DNA from 3 places in the Aliiglaciecola sp. 2_MG-2023 genome. Region 3 is predicted to be linked to each of the others. Evidence: predicted binding sites of a transcription regulator. Region 3 holds the regulator's gene; each other region holds the start of a gene.
What was found. Region 3 encodes FNR, which switches genes on or off when oxygen is low (the NO sensors DNR and NnrR bind a similar motif). Its sites were predicted from a motif close to TTGATCTAGATCAA; they were not measured.
Positions count from the first base shown of each region.

Region 1 (5,790 bases), on a different contig from region 3:
CAGCAAAATTGTACCACTTGCCACGGTGAAAACGGCGAAGGTGTTACCGCTCCGGCGCTTTTTAACCCCTCTTTTTTAGCTCACAATAAAGATGAATTTATTCGTTACGCCATCGAAAAAGGTCGCGAAGATACGCCTATGCGAGGCTTTTCCGACAAATTATCAGAAACTGATATTGATAATCTCACTGCCTTTATTCGCAGTAAAGCCAGTGATGCTAAAATTAGCAAGGTTCCGCTAAAAGCGCTGCCCACACCGGATCAATACGTCATTAATCCACAAGGGGAAGATCCTAATTTTAAATTGGACCAGGGCAAATATGTATCCTCTAAAGACTTACATGCCGCCATGCAAGCGAAAAAACGTATGGTACTGATAGATACCCGAGTGACGTCAGTATGGCAACGGGCCCATTTAGCCGGTTCAGTGCCTTTTCCTTACTATTCTGATATCCAAAGTCGAGTGGGAGAAATGCCCAAGGATGTATTGATCGTCGGTTATTGCTCTTGCCCACGGGCAGCGGCAGAGTACGTAATGGATAAATTTAACCAAGCAGGTTATGCCAATACGGCTGTGTTGTATGAAGGGATTTTTGGCTGGATGAATTTAGGCTATCCGGTGGTACGTGCAGAGGGGCTAGAATCTTTTGAGGAAACGCCACAAGGACATTAACCTAATATATCTGTTTTTAGCTCATTGTCCATGTTAACTGATGTTAACATGGCTTTTTTAATAGTCTTTATATGATGGAATTTTAAGGGAAGCGTTAGCAACACTGACTTCTAAGAAAAACGAAATCAATCCACCGGTGATAAGCACCATTCCCAGAATAAACATCGAAATAATAGTCGTATCCAAATTCACCACAGTCAATCCATTCATCAGCAATAAAATAACATCCAGACACACGGTCACAGCTGCTGCTGTTAAAAACGTAACAGCCCAGTTGGCAAAGCGCATTCTGCGGCGTAGGGCTTTTAATTCATTTTTAGCTTTTTCGGTAATCTTAGATGGGTCAACATCACCAATTCGTTCAAAGTAACGAGCCCGATCAATGATCCTCGCTAAACGGCCGGTCATGACGTTCATCATTTGACCCATACCAACAATTAAAAACACCGGTGCCAGTGACAATTGAATCAGTTCAACAGCAGATTCATTTAAATTAAGTTCCATTACTTCCCCATCATTTGATTTGTGATGCTCTTATACCAAATGAATAGTGGAAATGTACAGAACTCTTGACAATGACACCTAAAAAACCGCGCAACGCTTAGTCAATGCAAACATCTTTGACATTATCTACTGTATTTTTGCAGCGTATGTTTGTAGCTATCCATTTGCATGTAGTCATCTAACGCCGAATTAAATTTTTGAACATCCGCTTCAGCTACACTTGACTGGCTGAACATGACGTAAATATCTCCAGTAGTAACTGTAAAGCCATGTTCAACAATGTAGTTATCTAATCCTTTTCTGCGCAGTATTGACGCTCCCACAAAGCTATCTTCTAAAAAACCGTCAATATCCATATCTAATAATCGGGCAATATTTAATTCCCCCATAATACCACTCACAAAGTTACTAGAGGACGCTTTGCTATCTTGCAAAATGGTAATTTGAGGCCCGTAATAGTAGTCACCTACGACGCCTATTTTGCTACCATTAGCGATAAACTCATCTATATCATTATAGGCGGCACGCTTTTTATCATCATTGCGTATGTACAATGAAAACTGCTCAGTGCGGTAAGGTGCACTAAAATACGCGAACTCTTCTCGCGCTGGGGTTTTTGATGCGCCAATGAGCATATCGACGTTACCTAAGCGTAAGTCTTCTAAAAGCGAAACCCAGGTACCTTGCACATAAGAAACCGTGCATCCCATTTCATTAATAACACCAGTGATAATTTGAATATCGACGCCACTCACCTCACCATCAACGTTGATGTATTGGTAAGGTTCCCAGATATCAAAACCTAAACTATATGAGCAAGGAGGGGATTCAACTTCGTTATCAGTTGACAGTTGAGAGTCTTTCAAGGGCTGTTCTTCAGATGTTTGACTTGACAACGTTGCCTGTTGTGGACTGCATGCAATTAAGGCAAAAGACAAACTCATTACTAATAGCATTTTAAGCATTTTCATAATGGTGGCCTCCATAAATAAACCACCCTAAGTTTAAGTCAGAATTCTAAATTTGCTATTTTTAAACTAGCTTTAACAGCATTCCATCTGATGTAGTCACGTAAGTTTCAGTTATTTAATACAAATTTTCTCTGTAACTCTTTTTTAGGATATTCTACTATTCCACCGTGGCACATCAGTTGGGGAAATTAATGGATAAACAAGTCAGTTCTAGATCAACAAGTCAAAAAGCATTACGAATCAATCTCGACGAAAAAAAATACGGGACTATTGTTGAAATAGGCGCAGGACAAGAGGTTGCCAGACAATTTTTCATAGCCGGCGCGGCAGCCGGAACCATAGCTAAAACAATGTCTGCCTATGACATGGTTTTTTCAGATGCAATCTATGGCGTGCAACAAGACGGACGTTATGTGAGCCAAGCTCGCGTTCAAGCAATGATGGAACAAGAATTCGATTTAGTCGTAGATCGAGTTGGCAATATTCGCTCTAAAAGTTCTCGTTATTTTGCCTATGCCGCAACAGTAGCTGCTAAGAGCTTTGGCCGCAAAAACGAATGTCACGCTTGGATTGGTATTCGTATTCAAATGTACCCTGGTGCAGAGCCTTCTGATATCAAAGTACATGTGCGCATGTTTGACGACAATGCTGAAGCTCAGCAGCAAGCATTAGGCGTAATTGGTGTGAACTTAATATACGCTGCTTATTTCTATTTTGAAGATCCTAAAATGATTATCGATTCATTAACCGATAATATAAAACCTAACCGTGTTGAAATTGATTTTATCGACTTCAAAGGTCCTTACTTCCTTGATGTAGACAATCGCGCGAAGAATCTGCACTTAATCCGCAGTTGGAAGACCCGTGCAGTTATGTTCAAACCCGATGGCAGCGTGGCGATCCCGGCTGAATTGTTGTACAAAAAGAATATCCTAACCATTCGCGGCTCGTTCAGACCAGTCACTAAACTCAATGTAGATATGATAGAACAAGGGCAAACCTCGTTTTATGAACTAAAAGATGTGAGTAAATCGAATACCGCGGTTATTGCTGAAATATCATTAAATGATATGAAAGGGAATGACGCGCAAATGCCCGAAAAAGACATAGTAGCGCGAGTGCAATTGCTTAATTCGTTGGGTTATAACGTAATGGTTTCAGACTATACCCGTTATTTCTCGTTGCGGGCTTACTTCCGCCAATACACAAAAATGCAAATTGGCATTGTAGTGGGCATGGTTAACATCAAACAGATTTTTGATGAAGACAGCTATAAAGGGGTTGAAGGCGGAATAATGGAAGGTTTTGGTAAACTATTTCCAGACAATACCCGAATGTATATTTACCCTGAGATAGACGAGAATGGCCAACTTAACGATTTCACCCTAGTTAAAGTGCCAGAACATCTACGCTTCTTATATCGACATTTATTGGAAAATGGCTACCTTGCTGGTATTGAGTGCAGTGATAACGAATTATTTTCGATTTACTCCCGAGACTTATTGAAACAACTCTCCTCAGGTCGCGGAGAATGGGAAAATGCGGTTCCACAAAGTGTTGCTGAAGAAATCATAGCAAATAAGTTTTTTGGTTATCGAGAACGCTAACGACGGCAGTACGTATTCACACCTAAAAAATGGCAGATTATCTGCCATTTTTTTTACTTCCAATTCAGCTTTTATTAATACATTTCTAAAATCAGCAAAATATTGCGCAAGATCAATAAAGGATTTCGCTAACCAATTAAACTGCAATGACTAAATGATTATTGCGAAAACAACATGAACTCAAAACGCTTTTTCGATCCTCAATTACTTGAAAAGTATAATACTAATGGGCCACGTTATACCTCCTACCCTACGGCATTATCCTTTAACGAGTCTTTCTACAATGATGATTTGATCAAAGCAGTAAAAACCTCACCTAATACAGATCTGTCTCTTTATATACATATTCCGTTCTGTCATAGCCTTTGTTATTACTGTGGCTGCAACAAAATAGTTACTCGTCACCCTGAAAAATCGGACGACTATATGTTCTATTTAATAGGTGAAATTACCCAGCGCCAAAAGCTCTTTAAAAAGCATGTTGTTCGGCAAATTCACTTAGGCGGAGGTACGCCCAGTTTTCTCAGTAAACAACAACTTTCGAATTTAATGGCCGTGTTAAAAAGCCATTTCGTTCTCAGCCAAGATGTTGAAATTGGCATAGAGATAGATCCCAGAAACTTAACTTTAGACTATATCGATCACCTTGCTAACATCGGTTTTAATCGACTCAGTATCGGCGTTCAAGATATCGATCCGCAGGTGCAAAAAGCGATAAATAGAGTTCAGTCCACTGAATTGATCGAGCAAATCGTTAACCAAGCGAATAAGATTGGATTCAGATCCGTTAATTTAGATCTTATCTATGGTTTGCCCCATCAGACACCCGAACGATTTGAACGCACTTTGGACAAAGTGATTCAAATGGGTGTGCAACGGATATCGCTGTTTAGCTATGCGCATTTACCTGAACGCTTTCCAGCGCAGCGCAAATTGCGTGATGAATGGCTCCCCAATGCTGCGCAAAAACTGGCATTGATGAAATTGGCAATTGAACGATTCCTAGATGCAGGCTACATGATGATCGGTATGGATCATTTTGCCAAACCTAATGACGAACTTGCCTTGGCTCAAAAGCGCCACCAATTACACCGAAACTTCCAAGGTTACACCACCCATGCAAACTGTGATTTATTAGGGTTTGGCGTATCGGCTATTAGTAATATTGGTGACTGTTATAGTCAGAATTACAAACAGTTAGCCGACTATTACCAAGCTTTAAATGAATCAGATAACGCGGTTCACAAGGGGGTTAAATTAAATCTCGATGACCAAATAAGGGGCTTTGTCATTAGCCAATTAATGTGTAATTTTCAAGTCGACAAATCCCAAGTTGAAAACCTATACGACATTCATTTCGACAGCTATTTCCAGCAAAGTCTGCGTTCGTTACAACCTTTTGTAGACGACAATCTTGTGGAAGTGGATGCATTGCAAATTAAGGTCAAAAACAAAGCTAGATTGCTGATAAGAAATATTTGTATGAGCTTTGACGGGTATATTAAAAATCAACATATACATAGATACTCAACCGTCATTTAAACAGCTTAGGCTCACATTTGAACGCTACAGTAAGCCAGCCTTTTTAATACTCAAATAGGTATTTAATACATTTGGAGTGAGGTGAGAAGCTGGCGCATTGATGCAAATTACGCCCTTTTGTTTTAAGCGTTGTACATTACGATCTATGGATTTTTTAATTTTATGGGCTGAGGCATACATAATTGCTTGTTCGAACGTTTCTACTGGCTCGTCGTCAATACGCTTGTAAATAGGCTCTTCGATACTAATTACGGCCACCAAATGCTTAGCTTTAAGTAATTGTACCGCTTTGAGCAAATCTTCAAAATCTTCATCACGAAGACAAGTGACTAGCAAAATTAACGCTCGTTTCGGTTGCTTGACCAACAACTCTTGGGCTGCACTTAAATAATCACTGGCTATTTTTTGCGGATACAGATCATAAAAATGCTGCATGACTTTACTGACATTTTGGGCCCCTCGAACATGACTTAACCAGCGAGACTCACTTCCAA
Region 1 is NZ_JAUORY010000031.1:18,439-24,228, reverse strand. Features, by position in the region: gene Q4567_RS20570 (c-type cytochrome) at 1-672, shown strand, start outside; gene Q4567_RS20565 (DUF2721 domain-containing protein) at 730-1,176, opposite strand; gene Q4567_RS20560 (ABC transporter substrate-binding protein) at 1,299-2,147, opposite strand; gene Q4567_RS20555 (TonB-dependent receptor) at 2,339-3,754, shown strand; gene hemN (oxygen-independent coproporphyrinogen III oxidase) at 3,929-5,296, shown strand; gene Q4567_RS20545 (DUF58 domain-containing protein) at 5,321-5,790, opposite strand, start outside.
Region 1: a site for FNR is predicted at 3,857-3,870, ahead of hemN (oxygen-independent coproporphyrinogen III oxidase). Genes of this name have one in related genera too.

Region 2 (5,790 bases), on a different contig from region 3:
AAACAGAGGTTTTGATTGTTGTGCAGGGATCGACAGCATGGCAGCTCCTAACAAAGCGGCAAATAAAATTACCTGCAACATTTCCCCAGAGGCCATAGATGCTAGCGGATTTTTAGGAATCAACGCAGACACTTTTTCGGGTAACTCAGACATAGCAGGAAAACCTTGCACGTTAGAGTTAGCGGCTGTTGAACCAACGTCCACTAACATTCTTGCGTCAACAAACTGTCCGGGTTGAATATTTAGTGCCAAAGTGATGCCAACTGTCGCCGCCACGGCGGTGGAAATCACAATAAAGATAAGGGCAATAAGACCATTCTTTTTAATCGCCGCGGGATTATTATTAGCCGCTAACCCACGCACAATCGATGCAACCACGAGAGGCACAACGATCATTTGAATAACGGCCAAAAACACTTGGCCCGGTAACGCTAGCCAAGCAGTAATGGTTTTCACTGTATTGGGTGCGATTAAATCTAAATCTGGTCCTAGGAGCACGCCAAAAATCACTCCCAAGAACAGAGCAATCAGAACTTTTAGCCATAATCTGCCATTGATCAAGCGGTCAAAGTGATCTGCCAAATTTTTAAGTGAACCGCTAAATATCTGAGTCATATTTACTGTCGAACGATGAGCACATCAACAGTCAATCGAGTTAGAATTTTCTCTGCTGTATTACCGATTAATAAACCTTTAATCCCCTTGCGTCCTACGTTGCCTAACACCACCAGATTTGCTTTCATTTTGCTGGCAACTGAGGGTATCAACACATGTGGCGAACCGGCCTCAATTTTCACTGAATATTCTGTGAAAACATCCATTTCCTCGGCAATTTTTTCTAGTTTGGCTTTTGATAATTTACCTTTCTTGAGCATAACTTCACCCGGTTCAGTAATATCAAATTCCTGTTTAATCCGTGGGATTGGAATCACACCTAAAAGCGACACATCTGCAGATAACTGGTTTGCAAGCTGAGCAGAAGTAGTAAGCACTTTATCATTCAATTCTTTTTGCGCGGGGGTTCTGGTGAAAATATCAACGGTTCCTAACAATTTAAGTTGTCCGCGCCAGCGATTATCACCACATAGTAGGACGCTAGATTTAATTGGACCTTTAAGCGCGGCTTTAATCAGTGAAAAGTCCAATAATTCACGACCTAATTGGGGTCTGTGCAGGAATGTAGTATCGAATTTATTGCTGCTTAGGGTTTTGAAAAGTACTTCTTCTCGCTCAGATGCCGACTTAACTATTTCAAGGAGGATCGTCGATTTGCAAGCATCTTTCACTTCGTTGTTTATTAGGGTAGTTAACGCTTCTGCATTAGAATCTAGCACATTGCTTACGATATAAAGCACAGTAATACTTTCAGGTGCAAATTTTAATGCTTTATCCAACATTGGCTTGACGCTTTCTTCCCTTTCAACAACAACTAAAATGTGTTTCATAAACATTCCTCGATTTAAAATTTATTGATTAGCCTTCATAGAGTTATAGTACAAATACTATCTAATCTAAACCTAAGCATAGTTTAAATCTGCGCCAATTAACTGATCCACATCAAGGACCATTGAATTAAAGGAAGGAAATTTGGACTCTCTGTGATCAGAAGATCAGGTTTACGGATGAATGGTCAAAAAAGGGGAATCTAAATACCTTAGTATTCGATCCTAAGTAACTTTCGAGCACTCTTCTCCATTTCGAAAAAATTAGCTCTATAGTAAACGCAAAAATGCATTAAAGTAATGATTGCACATTGCTGAATCAGCAAGAGCGTCTAATTAAATAAAGCTGTTCTACAGATCAATGCTCTTGTGCGGTTAGAGCTTACTTTGCTGCCAGTTTTCAATATAAGTCTGTTCTTTTTTGGTCTTTTCGAGAATCACAACAATAACATTCTCACCAATAATTTTTACCGCATCAGAGTGTGGCCATGAATGCGACTTAATAATGTATTCCATCGCCATCTTCACGTCTTTCTTTGCATTTTCTGTATTATAGGATTCCAAATGATAAAAAGAGTAATTCTGATTTATTTTTAATAGTGGCTCTAGCTTCACGTACATTGACGCGGCATTCCAAGTAGCATTTGTAGAATATTGATGAAAAGGTGACCAGTAGCCTCTCATGTCATCACCATCATAATCACCATGAAATTTTTTAAGATTTTATAGTTCACCAACCTGAATTAGCTTATAGCTTCGTTCGTATGAAAAGTCTTCACTTTGCTCAAGACGAGCAATGATTCTATTCACAAAACTGAAGTCATAGTGGTTTTGTTTAACCATATCTTTCTGCTGGCTTAAATCATAAACCCAAAAGCTATAAAACAATACTGCGCAAGCGATTAAAATAGGAATTCTGCACTTCGGACTGCAGTCAATAGGGAGCATCATGAAGAAAAACAAATAGAAGTATGAGATTCCAAAAGAAGCAAACCTATAATAATAAAAACCCTCGTCCGCTGAGAGAAGAAATTGGGTCTTTGTTGCAAATAACATCAGAAAACATATAACTCCTAAAATAAATGAACGGACTAGAAAGATGTTTAATCTCTGCCTTATACCTAGCTTGATGAGCAAGGTTATCCCACCGACAATGGATATGGTTAATGCCAATAATTTCAGATAGAACGGAAAATAAGGCTGAGAAATGACAAGTTGTCGAATGGAAGACTCAACTACTTCTTCTAATCGTTCAGGTATATCGGCAATTTGCAAACTCTCCAACTGATAAGCACCTGTTTCTAACCACTCGAGCTGATCGCACAAGACTAAAGAAACCTTATAAAAAATCGCACCGAAAACGAAAATTGAAGATAAAGAAGCAATAGCTATGAGATTTTCCCTTAGTTTTTTTTCTTCATAAAAATTGACTAATCTGACGATCACTACCCCACAGAATAATACTGCATATGTGTTGATTGAAGCTTGATAAGTCGCCATCGACAACATGAACAAAATAGCCCCTGAAGCTATCGAGACAAAAGACACTCTTAACGAACCAACCAGCATGGAAGCAATAACAAGAAGTTGTGCAGCAGGGAAAACGTGGCTCATGAATGTGTAATAATGATGGGCACTAACAAAAGGAATTATACTCACCAATAACCCAGCTACTAGGTAGCGACTGCGACTGAATCGAGTTTTGCTATTTATTTCTAATAAATATGCTGCTAAAAGGCCACTAGAAACTTGAAATAAAATAGAAATTAACAGAATTAAAACGGGAATTTGCTTGAAAAAATTTAACGATAATATTGCAGTAACAAACCATCTGCCAAACCGTAATTGATCAAAAGGAGAAATGCCACTCATACGACCCTAGTCGTGATTTCCTATTGGAAACTGGGCGAAAGAGAATGAAAACACGAGTAGGTTAATTAGAACACAAGCCAAGAAAATCCATCTTAGTTCACATAACCTTGTATAAACCGTCACTAACGACATACTCAACTATCCCTAATTTATTAATAGCTCAGATTTTATTTGAACGCTAAACAATGTCCTTCTTGTGTTCTTTGTATTTTCGCTAGTAGGTATAAATTGACCTCTTATTTTCTCCCGACATAGCATCGCTCATACTTATATAGTTACTCTAAGTAGCATATTGAAATGTAAAAATAAGCACAATTCTTTCAATGAGGTTTTTCGTATCGACAAAAGGCTCATTATTGCCCTGCTATCTAACCGAAATGACAGTTTAACCACATTTCTGATTTGAAGGGTATTGTTATTATTGTTAATTCTAGAGCTTGAAAAAAGTAAAAGAAAAAAAACAATTAGTTGAATGATCACTTATGATTATAGAACGCTGCGTAGTTTTTAACAGGGTTTAACGAAAAAATAGGCTTCTAGATCTAGCAACTTAACATGAGATCTAATCCAATAAATGGAGTTGTATTAGCATGAACTACCGAAGGCTTTCTTTTCGATTAAGCAATAGTTTATCAAAAGTAAGTTTAATGGGCTTGTTCAAACATCCCAGCCTTTAATGAAAACAGTGTTATGTATTTACGGGCATTTAAGTTCGTATCTGGAAAACATTAATTATCATCGACTTATTTAACATGAATTAAAGAGCAGTTTAGCGTGTCAAAATCTAATGAAGGGATAACGAATTAATCGTCTTCCAGATACCGTTCGAACTCAGGCAAAGGTTATGTACTATTAAACCGTTGATATCTCAATAATCAGTGAAGATTAGGACGAATTATATGAATAAGATATCTCCAGCCTCACCAATGGTTTCATTACTGGCACCAATGTACAACGAGATCGAAGTTATAGATATTTTTTTCAAAGAAGTACACCGCTGTCTTGAAAATGTAAATGTGGATTATGAAATCATTTGTATAAATGATGGTAGTTCCGACGGAACATTTGAATGTTTAAAGCAACATTCGAAAACTAATCATCATATTAAAATAATAGATTTGTCTCGTAATTATGGCAAGGAAATAGCGCTTACAGCGGGGCTCGATTATGCGACTGGAGATGCTGTCATTCCAATAGATTGTGATTTGCAAGACCCCCCAGAAGTTATTTTAGAAATGATTGTGAAATGGCAGGAAGGATTTCAAGTTGTTTTGGCTAAACGCATTGACAGAAGTTCAGATTCTTGGCTTAAACGTTGGACTTCCCTAATTTTTTATAAACTGATTGATACTATGTCCGATATACACATTCCGAAAAACGTTGGTGACTTTCGTTTATTAGACAGAGTAGTTGTCGATGCACTTTGCAAGTTTAGAGAACGATCAAGATTTATGAAAGGCTTATTTGCGTCTCTAGGATTTAGAGAAGCCGTTGTTGAATATTCCAGAGCCCCAAGAGTTGCAGGCTCTACGAAACTGCATTATTGGAAACTTTATAAGCTCGCTTTAGACGGGATAATTTCGTTTACTTCATTGCCACTCAAAATTTGGTCCTACTTTGGTGCGTGTGTGGCATTGAGCGCTTTTTTTTAAGGAATATACCTAATTATTAAAACTATAACTTATGGTACTGATACCCCAGGATATGCTTCTTTAATGGTAGTTTTACTATTCATGAGTGGTTTAACGTTGTTATGTTTGGGTGTGATCGGAGAGTACTTGTCACGCATATTTATAGAAATTAAAAGACGGCCTCTATATATCGTAAACGAAACGGTTGGAATCCAAGTGACAAAAATTGATCGCTAAACAACTTACCCAACTACTTGTTAAATTTTTTAGCGTTGGATTAATTGCAACCTTAATACATAGTGGGATATTCACACTATGTATCGCGCTGCAATTAATGTCACCTCAATTGTCAAACTTCATTGCATACTGGGTTGCCCTAACTGTCTCATTTATTGGACATCAATATTGGACTTTTTCAGGTAATCAACAGAACAGTCAAAAGCACACCATTCTACGTTTTATCAGTGTGAGTTTCCTTGGTTATGCTCTCAATTCCCTTTGGGTATTAATAACAACTGATTCATTAAATTTGTCTGCTTATTATGCGTTAATTGGCATAGGTTTTTTGACCCCACTAATAACTTTTTCATTATTAAAATTATGGGTGTTTACTAATAGCCCCTCATAATTTTTAAACGATTTAATGATTCTAATGTTAAAGCTCTTTTCAACGCCGCTAAATCTTTAGGCAATTCTAGTACGAGGCTTAGAGCCAACAAACGCGATGATAATCGCAATGCTAAACGGCACTACCCTTTCCAAGAAATCCCCTGGTGTACTGGGTAACATGTAAAAGGTAACCGCGAATACAAACCCCGTTATCATCGCCAATAATGTTGCTTTAG
Region 2 is NZ_JAUORY010000004.1:198,670-204,459, forward strand. Features, by position in the region: gene Q4567_RS06250 (dicarboxylate/amino acid:cation symporter) at 1-615, opposite strand, end outside; gene Q4567_RS06255 (universal stress protein) at 618-1,445, opposite strand; gene Q4567_RS06260 (hypothetical protein) at 1,818-2,126, opposite strand; gene Q4567_RS06265 (glucosyltransferase domain-containing protein) at 2,166-3,314, opposite strand; gene Q4567_RS06270 (glycosyltransferase family 2 protein) at 4,214-4,966, shown strand; gene Q4567_RS22245 (GtrA family protein) at 5,172-5,573, shown strand; gene Q4567_RS06275 (sodium/proline symporter) at 5,630-5,790, opposite strand, start outside.
Region 2: a site for FNR is predicted at 1,548-1,561, ahead of Q4567_RS06255 (universal stress protein). Genes of this name have one in related genera too.

Region 3 (5,790 bases):
TTCCCAAGTAGTTACTGTGGCGGGAAAAGGTTTACAAGGAACCTACCAATCTCAAGTCGTTAAGATAGGTAACATAAGTATTCTTGATAACAGTGATGGTTTACGACCCACTGAGGATGACTCTCGAGTTTATCTGCAATTGGGTAAGCAATTAATTGCTGCATTTAGCGTAAAAGATGTAGTTAAAAAAGACGCAAAACAACTCGTCGATGACTTACGCAGCAAACAATTGGTGATGTTAAGTGGTGACTCAGAAATAAACGCGTCTTTGGTCGCTGATTCTTTAGGTATCCCGAACGTTTATTTTAGACAAACGCCAATACAAAAACTGACATACATTCAAAACTTACAAGCCAAAGGACACAAAGTTTTGATGATTGGTGATGGCATCAATGACGCCCCAGTTTTGGCCGCTGCTGATGTATCAATTGCGGTAGGTGACGCCAGTGACATGGCGAAACGTTCTGCCGATATCATTTTATTAAATTCAAAATTAAGTAATGTTAAGTTTGCTGTTAGTATGGCGATTAAAGTGCGTACCAAAATCAAACAGAACATGGTTTGGGCCATTGGCTATAACGCGTTAATTCTTCCCCTAGCAGTAGCCGGATATTTAAGCCCGTGGATGGCCGTAATTGGCATGTCGTTAAGTTCAATTATTGTGGTCGCAAACTCTATTCGTTTACTACGTTAACCAGCGCTAATAGGAAATTAAAGTGAGTATTATTTATGTGCTAATCCCCATCGCTATTGTGCTAGTACTGTTAGCCATAGGGATCTTTTTTTGGGCGGTCAAATCCAATCAGTTTGAAGATTTAGAGCGTCAAGGATACAACATTCTATTCGATGATGACGTGGATAAAAAAGTACAAGTAAAAAAGCCAAAAACTAACGACAAATGAACGACTTAAGCTGGTTTTCTGCAATATTAATCGGACTTGCTGGAAGTGTGCATTGCGCTGGGATGTGCGGTGGAATTGTGACCTCATTTACGTTTGCATTACCAAAGAATAAGTCACAATGGCCGTATTTAATTGCCTATAATTCAGGCCGCATTTTATCTTATAGTTTCGCTGGCGCAATCGCTGGGCTGTTGGGTCAGATCGTCACCACAAAATCCTTTATCAATCCTCAAGCACTGACCCTTTTTGGCGGAGTATTTATGGTTCTGCTTGGATTATATGTGGGACAGTGGTCAAAACTACTGGTTAAAGTAGAAAAAGTTGGCGCTATTTTTTGGCGTAAAATTAGTCCCATATCAAAGCGTTTCATTCCCTTTAAACACCCAATCTATGCTGTACCCTATGGCCTAATCTGGGGCTGGTTGCCCTGTGGATTGGTTTATTCGACGTTAACATGGAGTGTTTCCACCGGCAGTGTGGTACAAGGTGCTATCACCATGTTTTGCTTTGGCTTGGGCACTTTGCCCATCATGTTAGCAATGGGAGCCAGCGCCAGCCAAATAAGAGGATGGTTGACCCAACCAGTGGTAAAACGAAGCGTTGCAGTCTTATTATGCTTATTTGGCTTGATTTTATGTTACCAAGGGATTCATAATTGGTAACTAATGAATTAATTGGAATTAACTAATGTCAGATCCGAACAAGTTCAGTATTCGCTGCCAAAACTGCAGTTTTAATCACCTATGTATACCGGTGGCTCTGAATCAGACTGAAATGGAGAGTTTGGACGAAATCATAGAACGCAAGCGCCCTTTGCATAAAAATGATCAATTAACTATTCCTGGGCAAAAATTTACGTCGCTGTTTGCAGTAAGAACGGGCTCATTTAAATCTTACATAACCTCTCCCGATGGCGAACAACAAATTACAGGGTTTCATTTTCCCGGTGATATTGTCGGCTTTGATGGACTATTTTCTGAAAAATATCAAAGTTATAATCAAGCGATGGAAACCTCCATGGTTTGTGAGTTACCTTACGACAAGTTAGATATTATGAGCGCACAACTTCCTACACTGCGCAAAGAAATGCTTAAAATTATGAGCACAGAAATAAACCAAGATCACAGTCTCATGATGTTATTAAACAAGCGCACAGCAGAAGAACGTCTTGCCCACTTCCTAATTAATCTATCAGATCGTTTTCGCTCCCGCGGTTTTTCTGAATTAGAATTTAATTTAACCATGACCCGAAACGAAATTGGTAATCACCTTGGTTTAACTGTTGAAACCGTCAGTCGTTTACTCACCCGTTTTCAAAAAGAAAATATCATCAAAGTTGATGGGAAATTTATACAAATTCTCAATTTGGCGGTACTTAGAGAGAAACTTGGTGAACACGTTTTAAATAAACAAGCCTGCGGTTAAGTCTTTTAATTTAAATTGATTCAGGTCAAAACAATTAGTCTGTTAATTGGCAAACTAGCTAAAGTAGCCATACACTTAATATACGTAGTGTAAACGTTTGAAGGGAATTAATTTATGTCCGTATTTAACAAAATACTAGCTGTTGTAGACCCAACTACAGAAGATCAAAAAGCGTTTAAAAGAGCGCTTTTATTGGCAGAAAAGACCGGCGCCAGTATTACTGCGTTTCTGTCCATATATGATTTCTCTTATGAAATGACCACTATGCTCACCGTGGATGAAAGAGAAACGATGCGCCAAGCTGTGGTGGATGACAAAACCGATTGGCTTGCCAATATAGTTGAACCCCTAGCGGCTAACTCATCTATTTCAGTAGATATAAAAGTGGTCTGGCATAATCGGCCATATGAAAGTGTATTGTTCGAAGTGATTGATCACAGCTATGATTTAATCGTCAAAGGAACCCACGAGCATGACACCCTAAAGTCAGTGATATTCACCCCGACTGATTGGCATATCCTACGTAAATCACCGGTTCCAGTTTTACTTGTTAAAGAACATGATTGGCCTATTAATGGCAATATTTTAGCTGCGGTAGATGTGGGCAGTGAAGATGAAGAACATCATAGCTTAAACAAGTTAATCACTAAAACCGCTGGATTGATGGCTGATTTACTGGAAGGACATGTAAACTTGGTTAATTCTTACCCAGGTACACCGGTTAATATTGCCATCGAAATACCAGAGTTCGATCCGGTTGGCTATACAGAGTCAGTTAAACAACACCACGCCAAATGTATGCTTGAGCACGCTCAAGAATTCAATATCCCACAAGAAAATCAGCATCTTAGTGAAGGTTTGCCTGAGGATGTCATTCCTTCAGTGGCAAAAGCTATCGACGCAGAGTTAGTGGTTATCGGTACTGTAGGTCGCACCGGTATTACAGCCGCCCTTATCGGTAACACGGCTGAACATACAATAGATTCACTCAATTGTGACGTTTTAGCAATTAAACCAGAAGGCTTTGAGTGTCCTCTTAAACATTAACCTTACATAACCTTGTGATACTTAGAAAATGACTGCAAACATTTAAATTTAGGGTGTTTATGTCCTTTATGAGGACAGGTATAATCCGCGCTGATAGCAATGTTTTTCTAGGAATAAGATGAGTAAGGTCGAGTCTCTGTCTGAGAGTAAAAAATACAGTTTTAATAAACTTCAAAAGCGCCTAAGACGAAATGTAGGCAAAGCAATTGCCGATTTTAATATGATCGAAGATGGCGATAAGGTAATGGTCTGCCTGTCTGGCGGAAAAGACAGTTACACCATGCTTGATATTTTAATGTTTCTGCAAAAGATTGCGCCAATTAAATTTGAAATTATTGCGGTTAATTTAGATCAGAAACAACCAGGCTTCCCCGCTGAGATACTGCCTAACTACTTACAAGAATTGCAAGTTCCATTTGAAATCGTCACGGAAGACACCTATTCGATTGTAAAAGATAAAATTCCAGAGGGAAAAACAACTTGTTCACTATGCTCTAGATTACGCAGAGGGATACTTTACAAGACGGCAACCCGACTAGGCGCAACTAAAATCGCGTTGGGGCACCACCGTGACGACATGTTAGAAACACTATTCTTAAACATGTTTTATGGCGGACGCTTAAAATCTATGCCTCCCAAGTTAGTCAGCGATGATGGCAAACAAATGGTCATTCGTCCCCTAGCCTACTGTGCTGAAAAAGAAATTACCCAATATTCTGATTTAATTGAGTTCCCGATTATTCCTTGTAATTTATGTGGCTCGCAAGAGAACCTACAACGCAAAGTTATTAAAAACATGCTAGTAGACTGGAACAAGCGTTTTCCGGGTAGGATTGAAAGTATGTTTAGGGCAATGCAGAATGTCGTGCCTTCGCATCTTGCCGATAGTGAACTTTTCGACTTTAAAACCTTAGAGACGCAACAAACACCGTTTGTTAACGGTGATATTGGATTTGATCAAGAAGATTTTTCTACACCTTCAACAAGTGCTGATGACACTGTCAAAATAATCAATATTAGTTAAGGATCATTTTAGTAAATGAAAATTGGATTAGCACTAGGAAGCGGCGCTGCTCGAGGTTGGGCGCATATCGGTATAATACAGGCGTTAGAAGAACTAGGCATCAAGGTTGACGTGGTCGCTGGTTGTTCCATTGGTGCCTATGTAGGAGCCGCGTATGCAAGCAATAAACTGGATCCACTCGCAGAATGGGCAAGCTCTCTAACTGAGTGGCAAGTTTTAGGACTGTTAGGGGTTGGATTTCGTAAAGGTGGACTGGCTAGCGGAATTAAAGTGTTTAAAGCCCTCGAAGACAATTTTTGCGAACGAGACTTTGAACACTTATCCAAACCCTTAGGTGTTGTGGCGACCGATTTATATAGTGGTAAAGAGGTTTCATTTACTCAAGGTCCTATTGCGGATGCGGTTAGAGCATCCTGTGCAATACCTGCCCTGTTTCCACCCATTGCGCACAAAGGCCGTTGGCTAGTGGATGGTGCTGTGGTCAACCCAGTGCCGGTAAATCTTTGTCGGCAACTAGGTGCTGACTTTGTTTTTGCGGTTAATCTAAGTGCAGATTTTAGGCCTGAAGTTCAAGCTCAATATCAAATGGAACATGAAAATAATCAAAAACGAACCAATGATTTTTTTAATAAAAGTCAGTCGTTTATGCAGCGTCTTTTCAGTGGCAAGTTCAAAAAAGACAATGATATGGACGATGATGAGCTTGAATCTTTAGAAGATCTAGAAAACATGGCACTGGATTCTGACTTTGACGCCAATAGTGAAGAGCAAATAACCACCTCAGAAACTCAGGTAGAAACGCCGGAGCAAGTAACGGCGACGCAAAAATCATCAAATGTTAAATTAACTGACAATACCCCTAGTATGTTAGGTGTCATGTCCAGTTCGTTAGATATCCTTCAGGCAAGAGTCACCCGCTCGCGATTAGCTGGCGATCCCCCCGATATACTAATTGAACCCCAGTTACGCGACTTTGGCATTATGGAGTTTCATCGCGCGGCTGAGTTAATTGAAGAGGGGCGTCAAAGCGTCAACCGTGTTGCTGCGCAGATTAAATATCAATTGCGTCTCGACTAATTCACTCTACGGATATCGTTATTTGGTTATTGCTGTCACGCGATATGGGGCTTCAGAAAACTGGATCTGATTGCCCTGCTCTAGCCAGTCTCCGGTAATTACTGCATGATGTTCATCGAGATAAATTTCGGCAGGAATAGAGTCTCTGTCAACATTATCGAAATAAAACTGCAAGCCGGTAACTGACGGCATTAGGAACGACAAAAAGCTGCCCATATCATCAAAAAACACTGTGTATTGCTGATACAAATCTTGTAACTCTTGATGTGTATATTGCTGTTTTAAATAAGAAGGTTTAGTTTCCAACTGAACTGA
Region 3 is NZ_JAUORY010000005.1:234,380-240,169, forward strand. Features, by position in the region: gene Q4567_RS07555 (heavy metal translocating P-type ATPase) at 1-694, shown strand, start outside; gene ccoS (cbb3-type cytochrome oxidase assembly protein CcoS) at 717-902, shown strand; gene Q4567_RS07565 (sulfite exporter TauE/SafE family protein) at 899-1,564, shown strand; gene fnr (fumarate/nitrate reduction transcriptional regulator Fnr) at 1,590-2,327, shown strand; gene uspE (universal stress protein UspE) at 2,442-3,374, shown strand; gene ttcA (tRNA 2-thiocytidine(32) synthetase TtcA) at 3,511-4,398, shown strand; gene Q4567_RS07585 (patatin-like phospholipase family protein) at 4,414-5,475, shown strand; gene Q4567_RS07590 (DUF2987 domain-containing protein) at 5,494-5,790, opposite strand, start outside.